3 regions of the Promicromonospora sp. Populi genome follow, and region 2 is predicted to be linked to each of the others. Evidence: riboswitches for the same ligand, from Rfam matches in the RefSeq annotation. Region 2 holds a riboswitch; each other region holds the start of a gene.
What was found. A riboswitch is a leader RNA that binds a small molecule or an ion and turns the genes downstream of it on or off. The one in region 2 is predicted to bind thiamine pyrophosphate.
Positions count from the first base shown of each region.

Region 1 (6,630 bases), 270 kb from region 2:
GTTCAAGCTGGCCAAGCAGTACTGGAAGCTGCAGGGCAAGCCCGGCAAGTACAAGGTGATCTCCCGGGCCGTGGCCTACCACGGCACCACCCACGGCGCCCTGTCCGTGACCGGTGTGCCCCGCATCAAGGAGCCGTTCGAGCCCCTGGTGCCCGGCACGCACAAGGTGCCCAACACCAACATCTACCGGGCCGACGAAGGCCTCCGCGACGACCCGAAGGCCTTCGGTCGCTGGGCCGCCGACCAGATCGAGACGCTGATCCTGACGGAGGGGCCCGGCTCGGTGGCCGCCGTCTTCCTCGAACCCGTGCAGAACGCGGGCGGCAGCATCCCGCCGCCGCCCGGGTACTTCGAGCGGGTGCGCGAGATCTGCGACAAGTACGACGTCCTGCTGGTCTCGGACGAGGTCATCTGCGCGTTCGGCCGCGTCGGGTCGATCTTCGCGTGCGACGACTACGGCTACGTGCCCGACATGATCACCTGCGCCAAGGGCATGTCTTCGGGCTACTCGCCGATCGGCGCCTGCATCGTCTCGGACCGTATCTTCGAGCCGTTCGCTACCGGGACCACGACCTTCGGGCACGGGTACACGTTCGGCGGGCACCCGGTCTCGGCAGCCGTCGCCATGGCGAACCTCGACATCTTCGACCAGGAGGACCTGACCGGGCGGGTCAAGGAGAACGCGCCCGCGTTCCGGTCCACGCTGGAGCAGCTGCACGACCTGCCGATCGTGGGTGACGTGCGCGGCGCCGGGTACTTCTGGTCGATCGAGCTCGTCAAGGACAAGGACACCCGGGAGACCTTCTCCGGCGACGAGGTGGAGCGCCTGCTGCGCGGGCTCCTCAACCCGGCGCTGCTCGAGGCCGGCCTGTACTGCCGCACCGACGACCGAGGCGACCCCGTGGTGCAGCTGGCGCCGCCCCTGACCACGGGCCCGGCAGAGTTCGCCGAGATGGAACAGATCCTGCGGGGCGTCCTGAGCGAGGTGTGGACGAAGCTCTGAGCGGAGGAGCGGCAGCGTCAGGCGGCAGCCGCCCGCTGCTCCGCGGGTCGACGGCGCAGGGGTGCGTGCTGGATGGCCGGCGGGTCGTAGGCCATGTCGAGGCGGCCGACGTCGGTACCGGGCGGCACGATGGCGTCGATCCGGTCGAGGACGTCGTCCGTCAGGGCCACCTCAGCGCCGGCGAGCGCGCTGTCCAGGTGCTCCATGGTGCGCGGGCCGATGATCGCGGACGTGACACCCGGATGGGCGATGGCGAACGCCATCGCGAGATGGTTCAGCGGGACCCCGGCGTCCTGGGCGACGGGGATGAGCTGCTCGACGACGTCGAGGCGGTGCTCGTCACGCAGGTGCTCGAAGCCGAACCGGGAGCGGTAGGTCTCGTTGTTCTGGCCCCTGCGGTACTGGCCGGTGAGCAGCCCGCCGGCGAGCGGGCTCCAGACGAGCGTGCCCATGCCGTACTGCTGGGCGACCGGCAGTACGTCGCGCTCGATGCCGCGGTTCAGGATGGAGTACGGAGGCTGCTCGGTGCGGAAGCGCTCCAGGCCGCGCCGCTCGGCGACCCACTGCGCCTCGACGATGTCGGCGGCCGGCATGGTGGATGAACCGATCGCGCGCACCTTGCCCGAGTTGATCAGGTAGGTCAGCGCCGCGAGCGTGTACTCGACGTCCGTCTCCGGGTCGGGGCGGTGGATCTGGTACAGGTCGATGTGGTCTCGTCGACGGGCTGCGGCACGGGGCCGAACCCCGCTCCTGAGGAGCCCGGACTGCGGCTCTGACTCGCCGCACCGAGGTGCGCGAGTCAGGGGCGCAGTCCCGCGTCGCCCCCGCACGCGCCTGAGGCTGCGCCGGCTGCTTGGACACGGTTCCCGCGCCGCCGTCGACGACCTATGGTTGGACCCAATGGCGCGGGGCGCCAGGGCGCTAGCCCGGCTGAGATGCACCCGTGAACCTGCTCTAGGTAATTCTAGCGAAGGGAACGCCTCGTGGGTCCTGTCGTGAGCGCGCCCGCGCCCGACGCCGCTCCCCGCATCCGACCCGCCAGACACCCGGTGGTGGCGTTGACGATCGCCGGGTCGGACCCGTCCGGCGGCGCCGGGATCCAGGCAGACCTGAAGACCTTCGCGGCGCTCGGCGGTTACGGCTGCGCGGTGCTCACGGGGCTCACCGCGCAGTCCACCACCGGCGTCACGCGGGTACTTCCGGTGCCCGCCGACATGGTGACGGCTCAGCTGGAGACGCTGTTCGCCGACGTCGCGGTGGACACCGTGAAGATCGGCATGACATCGGACGCCGCCGTCGCCCGCGCGATCGCCGCGGCCCTGCGCGACCTGCGGGCCGCCGGACGCGCGCCGTACGTGGTGCTCGACCCGGTGATGGTCGCGACGTCGGGCGACCGGCTCCTGGCGCGAGACGCCGAGGCGGTGCTGCGCGACGAGCTGCTGCCCATGGCCGACCTGGTCACGCCCAACCTGCCCGAGGCCGCGGTACTGCTCGGCGTCGAGCCGGCCCGGGACGCCGCCGAGGCTGCCGACCAGGCGCGGGCGCTGCTGAAGCTCGGCGCGCGGCTCGCCCTGGTGAAGGGCGGGCACCTGGAGTCGGCCGAGTCGGTCGACCACCTGGCGGGTCCGGACGCCGTCGTCGCCCTGACCGCCCCGCGGATCCCCACCCGAAACACCCACGGCACGGGCTGCACGCTCAGCTCGGCGTGCGCCGTCCTGCGGCCCCTGCACAACGACTGGGAGCCCGCGGTACGCGCGGCGAAGGACTACCTGACCGAGACCCTCCGCGCCGCGGACACCCTGATCATCGGCGGTACCGGGACAGCGGCGGGTCCGTGGCACGGGCACGGCCCTGTCGATCACGGATACGCCGCACGGACGGCGGCCGATGCCGCGGCCGCATGGTCGGTCTCCGGGTAAAGGTTCCGCGAGCCAGCTCGGTTGCTGTCGGTAGACGTTGTCTACTGGCAGCAACGCACTCCGCAGACCTACTGTTTCCCCAGGCCATCCCAGTCGACACGCGTCACCCGGTCGCCACACCCCAGCAGGGACGTCGCGCAGGGCCGGACCGTCAGGACTTGAGGAGCTCCGCGGCACGAGCGCGGGCCCAGGCGTCGGCCTCCAGGACGCCCTCGACCGACGTCGCGTCGCCCGCCTCCGTGGCCGCATGCGCCTCCACGACGGCGGCCACGGTGTCGACGATGTCGAGGAACCCGATGGTGCCGTCGTGGAACGCGTCCACGCACACCTCGTTCGCCGCGTTGTAGACCGCCGGGTAGGTCCCACCGGCCTCCCCGACCTGCCGGGCCAGGCGGACGGCGGGGAAGGCGTCGTCGTCCAGGGGTGCGAACTCCCAGGTGGCGGCCTGGGTCCAGTCGATCGCCACATCGACGTCGGCCAGCCGCTCCGGCCAGGACAGGCCGAGCGCGATGGGCACGAGCATCCGCGGCGGCCCGGCCTGCGCGATGGTGGAGCCGTCGACGAACTCGACCATCGAGTGGATCAGCTGCTGCGGGTGGACCACCACGTCGATGGCGCTGAACGGCAGGTCGAACAGCAGGTGGGCCTCGATGACCTCGAGGCCCTTGTTCACCAGGGTCGCGGAGTTGGTGGTCACCACACGCCCCATCGAAAAGTTGGGATGGCGCAGGGCCTGGGCGGGCGTGACGTCCCGCAGCTCGGCCCGTGACCGGCCACGGAACGGGCCGCCGCTCGCGGTCACGACGAGCTTGCGGACCTCCGCGGCGGACCCCGAGCGCAGCGCCTGCGCGATGGCCGAGTGCTCCGAGTCGACCGGCACGATCTGCCCCTCGTGCCGCACCGCCGCCTTTACCAGGGCACCGCCGACCACCAGTGACTCCTTGTTCGCGAGCGCCAGCGTCGAGCCGGCCGCGAGCGCGGCGAGGGTGGGGCGCAGGCCTACAGACCCGGTGATGCCGTTGAGCACGACGCCGCTCCCCCGGCCGGCCAGCTCGGTCGCGGCGCCCGGACCGGAGAGCACCTCTACGCCGTCGGCCCCCGCCTCGCGCAGGAGGGTGGTCAGCGCGGCGCGTGCACCGTCGTCGGCCACCGCGACGGCGCGCACGCCGAGCGACGCGGCCTGCCGCGCGAGGGCGGGCAGGTCGGAACCGCCGGCGGACAGCGCGTCCACGCGGAACCGGTCGGGGTTGCGCCCGATGACGTCGATGGCCTGCGTGCCGATGGAACCGGTGGAGCCCAGGAGGGTGACGCTTCGCATGGGCCCCATCCTGTCAGCCATCGACGTCAGGCCTGGCCGGGCTGCCCGGCGTCAGCCCTCGCCGGCCGGCTCGGCCCGGCCGCGGCCGAACACCCGCCAGCCCCGGACGACGCCGCGCGGGTCCGGCACGGGCGCTCCCGCCGCTTCCCAGCCGGCGTCGTCGGCGAGCGGAACCACGTGGAGGCCGAAGTCCGCGAGGATCACCGGGATCGCACGGATCGCGGCACGGTCCTTCTCGCGGTCGGGCTCGGACAGGTCCGCCCAGGGGCGCAGGTCGGGGTGCAGCCGCCGTGCGTCGTCGCGCACCGGGGCGTAGGTCCAGCCGGCCGCCAGCTTCTCGGCCGTCCAGCGTTCGTGCTCGTCCACGGCCCGCGCGTCCACCACGGGTTCCGGGATCCGGCCGTGCTCGCCGCCGCTGGCAGGCGCCACGGTGCAGCCCATCTGGCGGAGCCGGTCGGGGATGGCGCGCACCTGCGCGCGGTTGGCGGCTCGCAGGTCGTCCGAGAGGTCGGGCCACGGGACCATGGCCGGGCTGCTCTGCCAGGGCACACCGCGCGAGCGCTGGTTGCGCAGGTAGGTCAGGTGGGCGGAGACGGCCATCAGGTCGTAGACGTCGTCGTGCACCAGCACGCCGGGCGCGGTCGCCCTGCGCAGCAGCGTGCGCGGTTCGACGACGTCGAGCCGGCCGTCCAGGTCGTCGAGGATCGCGCCGTCGTGGGCGCCGAACAGCTCGCCCAGCCCGGCCAGGCGGTTCAGGCGGAGCACAACCGGGCCCTCGCTCGCGCGCCAGAGGTCGCTGTCGCGCAACGCTTCCCGGAGCGCCTCGCCGTCGTCGTCGTGGCAGACGTAGACCCGCTGCGGGCTGCCGACCGCGGTGACGTCGGCGAAGGTGTCTACCGGCACGAGCCGGCACGCTGCGCGCACGCTGGGCCAGCGGGCGCGCAGCGCCCGGGCGGCGTCGTGCGCGCCAGGCCCGACCAGGGTGACCGTTAGGGGTGCGCCGCCGGATGCGATCTCGACGCTCCGCAGGCGGGCGAAGGCGACCACGAGCGCCCGGCCGAACGTGCCGTGCCCCACCACCGCGACGTGCGGGGCGTCGCCCCGGGCCACCGCACCGTCCCGGCGGACCAGGGAGCGGGCGACGAGCTCGTCCAGCGTGAAGAAGTCCACGCCCGGCTGCGGGTGGCTCAGGTGGCGCGCCTGCAGGGCGAGCGCAAGCTCGGGGTCGCTGACGTGCGCGTTCAGGCGCAGGCCGACCCGGTCGGGGTACCGGTGGGCACGTTTGGCCACGGCGACGGTGAGCACGTTGACGCCGGGCTCGTCGTCCTCGGCCTCGCAGGCGTACAGGACGGCGGCGCCGGCCACCCCGGCGTCGCGCAGCGACTCGGCGTCGCCGGCCGGAGCCCGCGCGACGAGCGCGCCGCGGGCCGCGAGCGCCTCGGCGATGAGGTCGGCAGCGGGGGTGCGGCCGACGACTATCGCGTGCCCGCGCAGCCGGCGGGTGCGCATCAGCACGAACTGGTCGGCGAACAGCGAGCGCACGGCCTCGAAGACGGCGTAGCCGGTGGCGACCGGGGCGAGGAAGCGTGCCGCCTGCAGCTGCCAGGGCAGGTCGCCGCCCTCGTTCGTCGCCTCGGCGCCGAGCACGAAGAGCTGGACGGAGTAGTAGACGACGTCCCACGCGGTGGCGCCCCAGGCGAAGTCCGGGGAGGTCCGGTAGATCGAGAAGCCCCACAGGCCCAGACCGAACGCCACACCGAACAGCGCGGTGAACCCTGCGCGCACCCACGACCGGCGCGCCCGCAGCCTTCGGGGGCCGCCGCGGGGGGCCACCAGCTCTGGTGCCGACATCTTGTGCCTTCCTCCTATGACCTGCGGCGACACTACCGGGCGGGGATATATTTCTCCCGGTCCGCAACATTCGCCGAGGAAAGGTGCGGGAGCGAGGATGACCGACCGGAGAGTCCGCTCCCTGTTACCCACCGCCAGAGCGCACGCGGCCCCGAGTACGGACCGGTACGACGGCTTCCTGTCCTACAGCCGCGACTCCGACGGCGAGTTCGCGCCCGCCTTCCACGCCCAGCTCCTCGAGTTCGACCGGCGCGACGACGTGCCCAAGCTGAACGTGTTTCTCGACCGGACCGGCCTGGCGAACAACCCCAGCCTGTGGGCGGCGATCGAGCGCAAGCTCGAGCGTTCGGACTACCTCATCCTGTTCGCCTCGGAGGGCGCCGCCAGCTCCCACTACGTGGCCAAGGAGGTGGCCTGGTGGCTCGACAACCGTGAGCCCGAGACCCTCCTGGTCGCGCTGACGAGCGGCAAGATCGTCTGGGACCAGACGGCGAACAGGATCGACACCATCAGCACCACGGCGTTGCCGGCCCCGCTCG
Region 1 covers NZ_CP163528.1:211,649-218,278, reverse strand. The annotation lists gene AB1046_RS01005 (aspartate aminotransferase family protein) at 1-1,003, shown strand, start outside; gene AB1046_RS01000 (aldo/keto reductase) at 1,021-1,833, opposite strand; TPP riboswitch at 1,900-1,997, shown strand; gene thiD (bifunctional hydroxymethylpyrimidine kinase/phosphomethylpyrimidine kinase) at 1,987-2,922, shown strand; gene dxr (1-deoxy-D-xylulose-5-phosphate reductoisomerase) at 3,074-4,240, opposite strand; gene AB1046_RS00985 (RyR domain-containing protein) at 4,292-6,091, opposite strand; gene AB1046_RS00980 (hypothetical protein) at 6,189-6,630, shown strand, end outside.
Region 1: linked by a shared signal. The riboswitch ahead of thiD (bifunctional hydroxymethylpyrimidine kinase/phosphomethylpyrimidine kinase) and the one ahead of thiO (glycine oxidase ThiO) in region 2 are both predicted to bind thiamine pyrophosphate.

Region 2 (6,630 bases):
CGTGATGGGCACCATGGTCGGCGACGACGGCGCGGGCAACCAGATCGGCGTCGCACCCGACGCGGACTGGATCGCGGCCAACGGCTGCGCGACCTGCTCCGACGACGATCTGCTCGCCTCCGGTCAGTGGATCCTCGCGCCGACGCGCGTCGACGGCTCCGACCCGGACCCGGCGCAGCGTCCCCACATCGTGAACAACTCGTGGGGCCAGACGGCGCCCGGGGCGATCGACGACTTCATGTCCGAGGAGATCGCTGCCTGGGAGGCGTCAGGCATCTTCGGCGCGTGGGCGGCGGGCAACGCGGGTGAGTTCGGCTGTCAGTCGACGTCGTCCCCCGGGGCGAACGTCGGGACCTACGCCTCCGGTGCGTTCGGGGAGTCCGGCGACATCGCCGACTTCTCGTCGCGCGGCCCGGGCGAGGACGGCCTGACCAAGCCGAACCTCTCGGCCCCCGGTGTCGATGTGCGGTCCTCCGTGCCCGGCGGCGGGTACGAGGAGTTCAGCGGTACGTCCATGGCCTCCCCGCACCTCGCGGGCGCCGTCGCGCTCCTGTGGAGCGCGGCTCCCGTCCTGGTCGGCGACATCGAGGCCACCAAGCAGCTGCTGGACGAGACCTCGACCAACGTGGACGACGACTCCTGCGGCGGCACCGCCGAGGACAACAACGTGTGGGGCGAGGGCAAGCTCGACGTCCGCACCCTGATCGAGAACGCGCCGATCGACGGTTACGGCTTCCTCGCCGGTACCGTCACGGGCCCGGACGGCGAGCCCGTCGCCGGCGCGCGCGTGACCACCGGCGAGCGCTCCGACACCACCGACGCCGAGGGCGCGTACCGCCTGGGCCTCGAGGAGGGCTCGTACGACCTGAGCGTCTCCGCGTTCGGGTTCATCGACGCCGCGGCCCAGGCCGACGTCGTCGAGGACGAGACCACCACCCAGGACTTCGTCCTGGAGGCCGCGCCGACCACCACCGTGAGCGGCACCGTCACCGACGGTTCCGGCCACGGCTGGCCGCTCGACGCCAAGGTCACCGTGCAGGGCGCACCCAGCAGCGTGGTGGCGTGGACCGACCCGTTCACGGGGGAGTACTCGCTCGAGCTGCCGCAGTCGGCCACGCACACGCTCGTCGCGACGCCGTCAGTGACCGGCTACGGGGCGCTCACGCAGGAGGTCGAGGTCGGCACCGAGCCGGCGACCGCCGACGTCGCCGCTCCGGTGGCACCCGAGTGCACGGCTCCCGGTTACGCCCTGACCGGCGCGGGCGCAGGCACCGAGGAGTTCGAGTCCGGCGCCGTGCCCGAGGGCTGGACCGTCGAGGACCTGGCCGGCACCGAGCAGGTCTGGACCTTCGACGACCGGTTCGAGTACGGCAACATGACCGGTGGCGAGGGCCTGTTCGCCGAGGTGAACAGTGACGCCTACGGCCCTGACGGGTCGCAGGACACCACCCTCACGGCACCGGCCTACGACCTGAGCGACGTCGACGCGCCGCTCCTGACGTTCGATCAGGCGTACTCGTCGGGCGGCGACTTCGCCGACGTCGACCTCAGCCTGGACGGTGGCGAGACCTGGGAGACCGTGCTGCACCAGACCGCCGACGCGAACGGGCGCGTGCTCGTCGGGCTCCCGGGCGCGGGCGGTCAGTCCGACGTGCGGGTCCGGTTCCACTACGGCGACGCCGCGTGGTCCTTCTGGTGGCAGGTCGACAACGTGTCGATCGGGGAGTGCACCCCGGTCGACGGCGGCCTCGTTGCCGGGTTCGTCCGGGACCTCAACACCGGTGACGGCGTGAACGGCGCCACGGTGTCGGCCGGCGAGGAGCAGAGCACCAAGTCCTTGGACCCGGAGAACCCGGGCGTGGGCGCCGGGTACTACTCGCTGTTCTCGGCGCAGGTCGGTGCGCAGCAGATCGGTTATGCGGCCAAGGACTACAAGGCCAAGCAGGCAAAGGTGAAGGTCGTCGCCGACGCCGTCGTCCGAAAGGACGTGAAGCTCGCTGCCCCGCTCCTGACCGTCACTCCGAGCGAGATCAAGCGCACGGTGAAGCTGGGCGGCAGCAAGTCCGGCAGCTTCACCGTGAAGAACGAGGGCACCGCGCCCGCGAACGTCGAGGTGGCTCCGACGTCGTCCGACTTCGAGATCCTCGGGACCTCGGGCGGCAGCAGCGTCATCAAGGGCGCCACGGGCGAGGTGACCGAGGTGAGCACGGCCCCGTCCTCGGGCAAGCTGGGCAGGGCGAGCTCCGCCGCGCAGGCCGACGACGGCTTCGGCCGGAACGGCAAGAAGCCAGGGAAGACGGTGACGCCGTCGGCGCCGCCGTCGCTCCTGGCGGACGGGACCACCATCACCCACTCGTCGTCGCAGGACGTCGTTGCGGTCAACTCGGCGGCCTGCCTGGCCGGCGAGACGAAGGTGCTGCGGACGTTCACGCTGGAGGACTTCGACATCCAGGGTGAGTTCGCCGTGACCAACGTGTCCTTCGGGGTGGAGATCGCCGGGGCGGACACGCCTGTGACGGTCAACCTGTACGAGCTCGACGGGGACTTCCTGTACGAGAACATGACGCTGCTCGGCTCGTCCGAAGCGACCCTGGAGGAGCAGGAGCTCACGATGGTCGACGTGCCGGTCACCGGCACCGCGACCGGCACGCTCGTGGTCGAGGTCGTCAGCCCCGCCGGGTTCTTCATCGGCTCCAACGCCGAGCCGGAGACCGCGCCGTCGTACATCGCCTCGTCGGAGTGCAACACGCCCGAGCCGACTCCCGTCGCGGAGCTCGGCTTCCCGGACATGCACGTGGTGATGAACGTGACCGGTGAGTCCACGGTCGACGTGCCGTGGCTCGACGTCCAGCCGCCGTCCTTCACGCTCGCTCCCGGAGCGTCCGCGAAGGTGTTCGTCGACATGGACAGCAGCCGGGTCGACCAGCCGGGCACGTACACCGCGGGAGTGGTGGCCAACGGCAGCACGCCGTACGCCGAGCCCCGCGTGGACGTGTCGCTGACGGTGACGCCGCCCGCCAACTGGGGCAAGATCGCCGGCACCGTCACTGGGGCCACCTGCGAGGACGAGACCGTGCCGCTGGAGGGCGCGTTCGTGGTCATCGACGGGTCCGAGTACGACGTCACGCTCGTGACCGGGCCGGACGGCGGCTATGCCCGCTGGATGGGGATCTCCAACAACCGGCTGACGCTGCTCAGCTCGGCGACGGGGTACCCGCCGGAGTCGAAGCAGGCACGCATCATCAAGGGTCAGACGGTGGTGCACAACTTCGAGCTGAACGAGTTCTGCGGGTAGTACCGCCCGCGAGGGCCGGCTAGCTCAGGCCCCCGCACTCCCGACGACCCGCCGTCGCAGCTCAACAGCTGCGGCGCGCGGGTCGTCGGCCTGTGTGATGGCCCGTACGACGACGATGCGCCGCGCCCCGGCGTCGAGCACCCGGTCGAGGCGATCGGTGTCGATCCCGCCGATCGCGAACCACGGCGTGACCGGCCGGCGGGCGGCGACGTCGCGCAAGAGGTCCAGGCCGACGGCGGGGCGGCCGGGCTTGGTGGGGGTGCTCCACAGCGGGCCCACGCAGAAGTAGTCGACACGCGGGTCGGCATCCGCGGCCAAGGCCTCGTCCAGGGCGTGCGTGGACCGGCCCAGCACGGGGCCGTCGCCCAGCAGCTGCCGCACCGCGCCCGGCGGCAGGTCGTCCTGGCCCATGTGCACCACGGGCGCCCCGGTCAGCTGTGCGATGTCGGCCCGGTCGTTGACCGCCCGCAGCGCACCGTGCTCGGCGGCCACCCGCTCCACGACGGCCTGCAGCGCGACCTCGCGGGCGGCGTCCAGGGTCTTGTCCCGCAGCTGGACCACGTCGACGCCGCCGTCGAGCGCCGCGTGCAGGAACGGCTCGAGGTCGCCCGTGGCCTCGCGGGCGTCGGTGCAGAGGTAGAGGCGGGCGTCGGCCAGCCGGGTCCGTGGATCCACGCGCGTGAGTCTAGGCACGCGAACGGGTGCCGGATGAGGGTTATGGTTGCCACCGTGCACGGGAGCCCCGCACGGGGCTGAGAGGGCGCAGGGCGCCGACCGTCGAACCTGATCTGGGTAATGCCAGCGAAGGGAGCTTCAGCCTTGACCAGCCATGCCTGCGACGTGCTCGTAGTCGGCGGGGGAATCATCGGCCTGACGGCGGCCTGGCGCGCGCTCGCGGCCGGCGCCACCGTCACCGTGCTGGACCCCGCGCCCGGCGACGGCGCCACACGCGCCGCGGCGGGCATGCTCGCCCCAGTCATGGAGGCGGGCTTCGGGCAGAGCGGCCTGACCCGGCTCGGGACCGAGTCGCTCGCGCTGTGGCCGCGGTTCGCCCGGTCGCTCGAACAGGCGGCGGGCCTGCCGCCCGGCGCGATCGGCCTCGACCGCACGGGCACGCTTGCCCTCGCCTACGACGGCGACGACCTGGCCGAGCTGCGCCGGATGCTCGCCCTGCACCGGGAGTGGGGCCTGGGCTCGGTGGAGATCTCGCCCGACGACGCTCGCTTACGCGAGCCCGCCGTCGGCCCGCGCGTGGCGGGCGCCGCCTGGGTGCCCGGGGACCATCAGGCCGACCCGCGGGCAGTCCACGCCGCGTTGTCCGCGGTGGTCGACGCCGCACCCGCCGCGCGGCTGGTGCGCCGGGCCGCAACCGCGCTGACCTGGGTGGACGGCGCCGTCGTCGGAGTTTCGGACGACGCGGGGGAGCGGCACGCGGCCGGGACCGTCGTCCTGGCCGCCGGGTTCAGCAGCGGCGAGCTGTTCCCTGGTGCGCCCACCCGGGCGGTGCCCGGCACAACCCTGCGTCTGGACGTCGGCCCAGAGCTGACCTCCGGGCTTGTGGTGCGCGGCACCGTGCAGGGCCGCCCCGTCTACGTGGTGCCGAGGCGGCAACGGGCCGACGGGCGGCGCGAGGTAGTGGTGGGCGCGACCTCCGACGAGCGCGACGACGACCGCCTGACCCGGTACGCCGACGTCTTCACGCTGCTGCGCGACGCCCGCGCCCTGCTGCCCGCCCTCGACGACGCGGTATTCGTCGAGGCCACCACCCGGTCCCGGCCCGGCACCCCCGACAACGCGCCGCTGCTCGGCTGGGCTGCCGACGGCCTGCTGCTGGCCACCGGCCACCACCGCAACGGTGTGCTGCTCGCCCCGCTGACCGCCGCCGTCGTCGACCACCTGCTCGGTGGGGCGCCGGGCGCGGCCGTGCCAGGCGCGGCCCTCGAAGCCGCCGTCCTGCTTGCTGACCCGCACCGATTCGCCCGCACCACCCAGGGAGTCGCCAGATGACAACCGCCGAAACCACGCTCGTCAACGGCGAGCCCCACCCGCTGGACGGCCCGCTCCCCGTCACCGACCTGGTCGCCCGGCTCCTGCCCGGCCTGGTGGTCGACGGCGCCCCGCGGGGTGTCGCCGTCGCCATCAACGACGCGGTGCTGCCCCGCAGCGCCTGGGCAAGCACGACCGTGCGGCCCGGCGACCGCGTCGAGGTAGTCACCGCGGTACAGGGAGGCTGAGCATGACCATCGAACAGCACACCGCCGCCATCGAGGCCCCGCTGACGATCGCCGGCACGCCGCTGCGCTCGCGGCTGATCATGGGCACCGGCGGAGCGGCCAGCCTGCTCGCGCTGGAGGACGCGCTCGTCGCGTCGGGCACGGAGCTGACCACCGTCGCGATGCGGCGTGTGTCGAGGCCACGGCCCTCTGCGGACCCGGACCGGGCCGGCGACCCGTCGGTGTGGGGGCTGCTCGCGCGCCTCGGAATCCGGGCGCTGCCCAATACCGCCGGCTGCTTCGCCGTGCGCGAGGCGGTGCTCACCGCGCAGCTCGCCCGCGAGGCCTGCGAGACGAGCTGGGTCAAGCTCGAGGTCATCGCCGACGACGTCACGCTGCTGCCCGACCCGATCGCCCTGGTCGAGGCCGCGAAGATCCTGGTCGACGACGGTTTCACCGTGCTGCCCTACACGAACGACGACCCGATCACTGCCCGACGGCTGCAGGACGTCGGCTGCGCGGCCGTCATGCCGCTGGGCTCGCCGATCGGCTCCGGGCTCGGCATCAACAACCCGCGCAACATCGAGGCGATCGCCGCCGCGGCGTCGGTGCCGGTGATCCTCGACGCGGGCATCGGCACCGCGTCCGACGCGGCGCTGGCGATGGAGCTCGGCTGCGACGGCGTGCTGCTCGCCACTGCCGTGACGCGCGCCGCGGACCCCGTGCGCATGGCCCGCGCCATGCGGCTCGCGGTCGAGGCGGGGTACGACGCCGCGCACGCCGGGCGGGCACCCAGGCGCGAGCGCGCGCTGGCGTCGTCGCCCCTGGACGGGCGGGCAGGCGTCGGTAACAACCTGGACCTGGCGCTGTGACCGCCGGAGTGATCGCCGGTGTGGCTGCCGGTGTGGCTGCCGGTGTGGCCGCTGGTGTGGCAGCCAGGACGCCGCTGGTCGAGCCGGGGCGGGAGCTCGCGCGGGACGAGCTGGCCCGCTATGCGCGGCACCTCGTGCTGCCCGGCATCGGGCTCGACGGGCAGCGCCGGCTCGCGGCCGCGCGAGTGCTCGTCGTCGGCGCGGGCGGGCTGGGCAGCCCGGCCCTGCTCTACCTCGCCGCCGCGGGCGT
Region 2 covers NZ_CP163528.1:5,171,570-5,178,199, forward strand. The annotation lists gene AB1046_RS23485 (S8 family serine peptidase) at 1-3,295, shown strand, start outside; gene thiE (thiamine phosphate synthase) at 3,320-3,970, opposite strand; TPP riboswitch at 4,019-4,122, shown strand; gene thiO (glycine oxidase ThiO) at 4,115-5,302, shown strand; gene thiS (sulfur carrier protein ThiS) at 5,299-5,529, shown strand; gene AB1046_RS23505 (thiazole synthase) at 5,532-6,380, shown strand; gene AB1046_RS23510 (ThiF family adenylyltransferase) at 6,437-6,630, shown strand, end outside.

Region 3 (6,630 bases), 830 kb from region 2:
CACGGCCTGGTCTCCGCGATCGGTGAGCAGGGTCTGGGCGTGCTGCTCGTCCCGGGGACGCGGCAGGGTGCCACTGCGCAGTCCGTCGGGCTCGCTGCCGAGGCGGGGCTGCCGGCCGCCGTCGACCCGCTGGTCGAGGCCGCCGCGATGGACGTCGCGGTGCTGGTGTGGGGCACCCTGAAGGACGACCCGAACCTCGCCGCGCTGCAGCGCCGGGGGGTACCCGTCGTGATCGGCGAGGGGCAGAACGTGCCCGGCGTGCCCGTGGTCGGCGTCGACGACCGGCACGGCGCCGCCGAGGCGGTACGCCTCCTCGTCGAGCTAGGACACACGCGGATCGCGGAGATCACGCTGCCCTTCGGGCGGGACGAGCGGTCGGGGCCGGTCGACGCCGCCCGGCTCGCCGCCGCCGAGCGCACCCCCACCCGCAACCGCCTGGCCGGGGTGCGGGACGTCGTCGAGCCGGTCATCTCCTGGGAGACGCCGGCCTCGCTCGTGGAGCACGGGCGGGACGCGGCCACCGAGATCCTGTCCGAGTGGGCACCGGCCCGCGACCGTCCGACGGCGATCGTCGCCCACTCCGACCTGCTCGCGGCGGGCGCCGTGATCGCCGCGCGCGAGCTCGGCCTGCGCGTGCCGGAGGACGTCTCAGTGGCCGGGTTCGACGGCCTCGACCTGCCGTGGCTCTCCCCCGACGTGCTCACCAGCGTGCACCAGCCGCTCGTCGAGAAGGGCCGGGCGCTCGGCCTGGCCGTCGTCGCGCTCCTGGCCGGCGAGGAGCCGGAATCAGTCCTCCTCCCGGTAACCCTGGTAGAGGGCACAACAACAGGCCCGGTCCCGGACCTGGACTGACCGATTGGTTGTGGGCGCGATCGTTGCTGCCGATTGCCCGTTTTAGGCGCAACGATCACGCCCACAACCAAGTCGGTGGGTTACGGGCGGAGGGTGGGTTGCGGGAGGTAGACCTCGCCGCCTGACGCGCGGAACTCGGCCGACTTTTCGGCCATGCCTGCCGCGGCCGCCTCGGCTACGTCGCCCGCGAGCGCCTGTTGGGCCTTGGCGCCGCCGAACTCGTCGCGGATGTCCTGCGAGATGCGCATCGAGCAGAACTTGGGGCCGCACATCGAGCAGAAGTGCGCGGTCTTGGCGGCCTCGGCCGGGAGGGTCTCGTCGTGGTACTGCTCGGCGAGCTCCGGGTCGAGCGACAGGTTGAACTGGTCCCGCCAGCGGAACTCGAAGCGGGCCTTGGACAGGGCGTCGTCCCTTGTCCGGGCGCCTGGGTGGCCCTTGGCGACGTCGGCCGCGTGCGCGGCGATCTTGTAGGTGACGACGCCGGTACGCACGTCGTCCCGGTCAGGCAGGCCGAGGTGCTCCTTGGGCGTGACGTAGCAGAGCATCGCGGTGCCGTACCGGGCGATCTCGGTGGCGCCGATGGCGGAGGTGATGTGGTCGTACCCGGGCGCGATGTCGGTCACCAGCGGGCCGAGCGTGTAGAACGGGGCGCCGTCGCAGAGCTCCTGCTGCCGCTCCACGTTCTCGCGCACCAGGTGGAACGGGATGTGGCCCGGCCCCTCGACCATCACCTGGACGTCGTACTCCCACGCCCGCTTGGTCAGCTCGGCGAGCGTGTCGAGCTCGGCGAACTGGGCGGCATCGTTCGCGTCCGCGAGCGAACCCGGCCGCAGGCCGTCACCCAGGGAGAACGCGACGTCGTACGCGGCGAAGATCTCGCAGAGCTCGTCGAAGTGCGTGTACAGGAAGTTCTCCTGGTGGTGCGCCAGGCACCAGCCCGCGAGGATCGACCCGCCGCGGCTCACGATCCCCGTCACGCGGTCGGCGGTGAGCGGCACGTACCGCAGCAGCACGCCCGCGTGCACGGTCATGTAGTCGACGCCCTGCTCGCACTGCTCGATCACGGTGTCCCGGTAGACCTCCCAGGTCAGCGCGCTCGCGTCGCCGTTCACCTTCTCGAGGGCCTGGTAGATCGGCACGGTGCCGATGGGTACCGGCGAGTTGCGCAGCAGCCACTCGCGGGTGGTGTGGATGTCGTCCCCGGTGGAGAGGTCCATGACCGTGTCGGCGCCCCACTTCGTGGCCCACTCGAGCTTTTCCACCTCCTCCGCGATCGAGCTGTGGACGGCCGAGTTCCCGATGTTCGCGTTGATCTTCACCAGGAACGCCTTGCCGATGATCATCGGTTCCGACTCCGGGTGGTTCACGTTGTTCGGGATGATCGCCCGGCCTGCCGCGACCTCGCTGCGCACCAGCTCGACGTCGCAGTCCTCGCGCAGCGCGACGAACCGCATCTCCGGCGTGATGACGCCCTGGCGCGCGTAGTGCATCTGGGTGACGGTCCGGCCGGGGACGGCCCGGCGGGGTCGACGTCGTTCTCCCCGCCACTCCTGGGTCGCCGCGCCCCGGCGCAGGGCGCTGCGCCCGTCGTCGGCCAGGGCTCGACGGCGGCCGTCGTACTCCTCGGTATCTCCCCGTGCCACGACCCAGGGTTCGCGGGCCGGCGGGAGGCCGCGGACCGGGTCGGACCCGGGGCCTTGTGTGCGGTAGACCCGAACCGGCTCGTTCGGGGTGCCGTCGGGCGACGACGCCAACGTGATCTCGGTGACCGGCACCCGCAGGGCGACATCGTCGTGCTTGTTCTCGTGCTCGAAGGCGAGCGTGCGGGACTGGGTGTTCTCCATCATGAGACTCCTGCTTCCTACGCCGGTGTTAACCGGACAGGTTCAACGGTCCCGGGCCGTCAGCCCGATCTCAGCCCCTGCGTGGGGCACCCGTGGGATCGCCGCCGACGTTAGCACCACATACGACTTTCCTTCTGCGCTGTCCCCTCACCGTGATAGGCAGACCCCGACGGCTCGCTCACCCCAGCAGGGAGCCCGGGACATGGAGGCTGGAATGCCGGTACGGAACAAGCTGCGAACTAGGGCGTTCGCATTGGCTGCGACGGGAGCGCTCGTGGTCCAAGCAGGGATTGTTGCGGGTGCGGTGTCGGCGGCGGGGGCGCCTGAGGTGACCCCTGCGGCGTCGGACAACCAGATCACTCTGACCACCTGGGAAGGGCGCCGGGACCTGCTCAAGGGCGAACGCGACGAGCTCCGGTTCGACGTCTACGGCGGGCTCTTCCTGGCCCGCGGCGGCGACCTCGTTGACTACACCGACCCGTTCGGCGACGGCACGCCCGTCACCTACGAGACCGGGACTTGGACCTCACCCGTCGTCGAGGCCGGGTACCCGATCAAGCAGGCCGTTCCCTCCTGGAACGTTGATACCCCCACTGGCACCTGGGTCGAGGTGGAGTTCCGCGGCCGCAAGGCTGACGGGACCTGGACCAAGTGGTTCGTGATGGGCCGCTGGGCGTCGGGCGACGAGTTCGCGCCCGCCGACGGCAGCGTCGGCGACATCCACCGCACCTCCTTGAACGGCCAGGGCGACACCGACGCTGCCCTGTTCACCGACACGTTCGTCTCGAGGGCCGGCTTCGAGCCGGACGCGTACCAGACCCGGGCCAGGCTGTACCGGCCCGAGGGCGCCCGGACCTCGCCGCGCCTGTCCTCGGTGAGCACCATGATCAGCGAGATCCTGCCCGACGAGCACTACACGGGCACCAGCGACTTCACGCTCGGGCGAGAGGTCGAGCTCGACGTGCCGCGGTTCAGCCAGCTCATCCACATCGGCGAGTACCCCGAGTTCGGGGGCGGCGGCCAGGTGTGGTGCTCGCCGACGTCGTCCTCGATGGTCATCTACTCGTACGGGCGCGAGGTGCCGGCCGAGGAGCTGGAGGACATCGAGGCGCCGAACGGCGACCCGCAGGTCGACTACGCCGCGATAAAGACGTGGGACTACACGTACGAGGGCGCTGGCAACTGGCCGTTCAACACCGCGTACGCGAGCACGTTCGGGCTGGACAGCTTCGTGACCCGCCTGCGCTCCCTCGCGGAGGCGGAGCGGTTCATCGCTGCCGGTATCCCGCTGACCTTCTCCCTCAACTTCGACGAGGAGGAGATGCCCGAGGCCGGTTACAGCACCCCGGGGCACCTCCTCGTGCTGGTCGGGTTCACCGCGGACGGTGACCCGATCATCAACGACCCGAACAAGGCCAGCAACGAGGCCGTGCGCCAGGTCTACACGCGGGAGAACTTCGAGCGCGTCTGGCAGACGTCGACGGACGGCATCGCGTACGTCTTCCACCCGAAGAACGTGAAGCTGCCGGCCAACGTCCCGGGAGTCACCAAGAACTGGTGACCCCCAGCAGTAACTGAGTGCGGGCTTCTTGTTGGGTCGGCTGCGGCTGACCCAACAAGAAGCCCGCACTCGGTTACGAGGATTAGCGGCGGGAGACCTGCTTTGGTTCCGACGTGTACGACGCCGACGTGTAGCCATCGGCCGAGACCGTCACCTGGACCGCGAGCTCCGTGCCGCGGTCGCGGCCGGTCACCAGGTACCGGGAGCCGGTCGCGTAGGGCACCAGCTCGCCGTCGCGCAGCCACCGGTAGGCCACGTCGACGTCGTCCGGGAGGTAGGTCCCGGGCTTCGCCGTCAGGACCTGCCCCGGCCTGGCACTGCCCTTGATCGACGGCCCCGTCACGTCCGCCACCACCGGGTCGCTGAGCTCGACGTCGGCCGCCTTGACGAACACGTACCGGTGCGCCAGCCACAGCTGGTAGTAGAGGTCCTCGCCGCGCACCAACTTGCGGTTCGGTCCGGAGCCGTCGAACGAGGCGGCCCGGTAGTAGTCGGCGGCCACGGCGTCGTCCGCCACGGCGTACGTCTGGCCTACGCCGACCTGGTACTCGATGGGCGTGACCGGCTGGACCGGCACACCCGGGTACGCCTCGTACGCCGCTACCTCCGGGTAGGCCCGGCCGTAGACCGGCGCCGGGGCGTCACCCGCGACGGTGACGGTCTTCGCCGTCGCGGGCACCACCACCGGCCGGTCGGCCGGGTTGTGCAGCCAGGCCAGGGACCCGGCCCACCACACACCCAGCCAGTCGCCCTCGACCTGGTCCACGACGAGCTTGTGCCCGGACTGCACGCGTGCGCTGATGTCGCTCGCGTAGGTGGTGCCGGCCGAACCGTCCGGCTTCCAGCCCGGGTCCTTCGCCAGCGGCGCGTCGGTCGACGGCGACTGGTACAGGTAGCGGAAGTTCGTGCCCGCGCCCACCACGCACTCGCCGGAGCCAGGCGACGCCTGCTGGCAGCCCGTCACCGTGTTCGGGTTGTCGGCATACCCGGTGCGTACCTCTACGACGTCGCCCGGCTGGACGTTCGTCGTCGTCTCCAGGTCGCCGCCGATGGGCGCGCCGAGCAGCTCGAAGTAGTGGTCCCAGTCCCAGTAGGGGCCCGGGTCCCAGTGCACGTTCTTGGTGAATCCGGGCAGGATGCCCGGCACCTGGTCGTGGCCGATGATGTGCGCCCGGTCGAGCGGGATGCCGTGCTCCGCCGCGAGGTACCGCACCAGCTTGGCCGACGACTGGTACATCGCCTCCGTGTACCAGGCACCCGAGCCCGCCCAGCCCTCGTGCTCCAGGCCGATGGAGTGCATGTTCAGGAACCAGTTGCCTGCGTGCCAACCCATGTCGGCCGGGTCGAGGTGGTTCGCGACGTGCCCGTCCGAGGACCGCAGCGTGTAGTTCCACGCCAGGTAGGACTGGTCCAGCACCAGGTTGACCGAGGGCTGGTAGGCGGTCTCGGTGTCGTGGATCAGGATGTAGTCGAGCGACGGACCGCCCGGGCCGGTGCGGTCGGCCTGGTCGTGGTTGCCGTAGCTCCCCGTGTTGTCCGGGAGGTCCGGCGAGTCCTTCTCGTACGGGGCGGGGAGCCACTCGCAGCCGAGGTCGTCGGGGCAGTCGGCGGCCGGGTCACTGGTGGTCGCGGCCTCGGGCACGACGACGTCCTGGTTGCCCGTGAGGATGACCGCGCCGTCCTCGGGGGTCGTGTTCCCGGCGCCTTCGCGCAGGGTCCGGTAGACGCTCGTCGCGAAGCCCTCGATGTCGCTCATACGGGACACTGCGTTCTCCCAGTTCGCCAGGCTGTCCGACGTCGTCGCGGCAGCGGCGGCGTCCGTCGCGCCGTCGCGCACTGCCTGCTCCTGGTAGGACGCGAGCAGGGCCGCGCCACCACACACGTTGGCCTGGGCGTCGGACTTGAGGGTGGCCTCGTCGAGGCCGGTGAGTGCCGCCGCCCGGGTGAGCTCGGGGGTGCCTTCGCGGGCCGGCCCCTCCTTGTCGTTGACGGCGGACAGCGGCAGGCCGCCACCGTGCGCGTGACCGAGCCCGTGACCACCCGCGAGGTTGAACACGCCGTAGCCGCCGTCGGCGCTGGCCTGGCCGGCGTGCTGGTCCCAGCGGGACTCCAGGTAGGAGACGGCCTTGAGCAGGTCCTCCGGCACCCCGGTGACCTGGGCCGCCGCGGTGAACGCCTCGTCGAGCGAGCCGGCGGCGGCGACGGGTGCGCACGCGACAACAGCGTCGTCGAGCGCGATCTCCGTGGGAGCCGCAGCGGCCGCCGAGAGGGGGATGAGTGGAAAGAACACTCCGGCCGCCATGGCCAGGGCTGTGATGCGTCGTCGGGACGTCACGCAGAGATCCTCTCGTTGACTCCGAAAAACCTGGACGA
Region 3 covers NZ_CP163528.1:4,337,492-4,344,121, reverse strand. The annotation lists gene AB1046_RS19660 (LacI family DNA-binding transcriptional regulator) at 1-852, shown strand, start outside; gene thiC (phosphomethylpyrimidine synthase ThiC) at 933-2,699, opposite strand; TPP riboswitch at 2,694-2,798, opposite strand; gene AB1046_RS19650 (C39 family peptidase) at 2,971-4,257, shown strand; gene AB1046_RS19645 (N-acetylmuramoyl-L-alanine amidase) at 4,340-6,592, opposite strand.
Region 3: linked by a shared signal. The riboswitch ahead of thiC (phosphomethylpyrimidine synthase ThiC) and the one ahead of thiO (glycine oxidase ThiO) in region 2 are both predicted to bind thiamine pyrophosphate.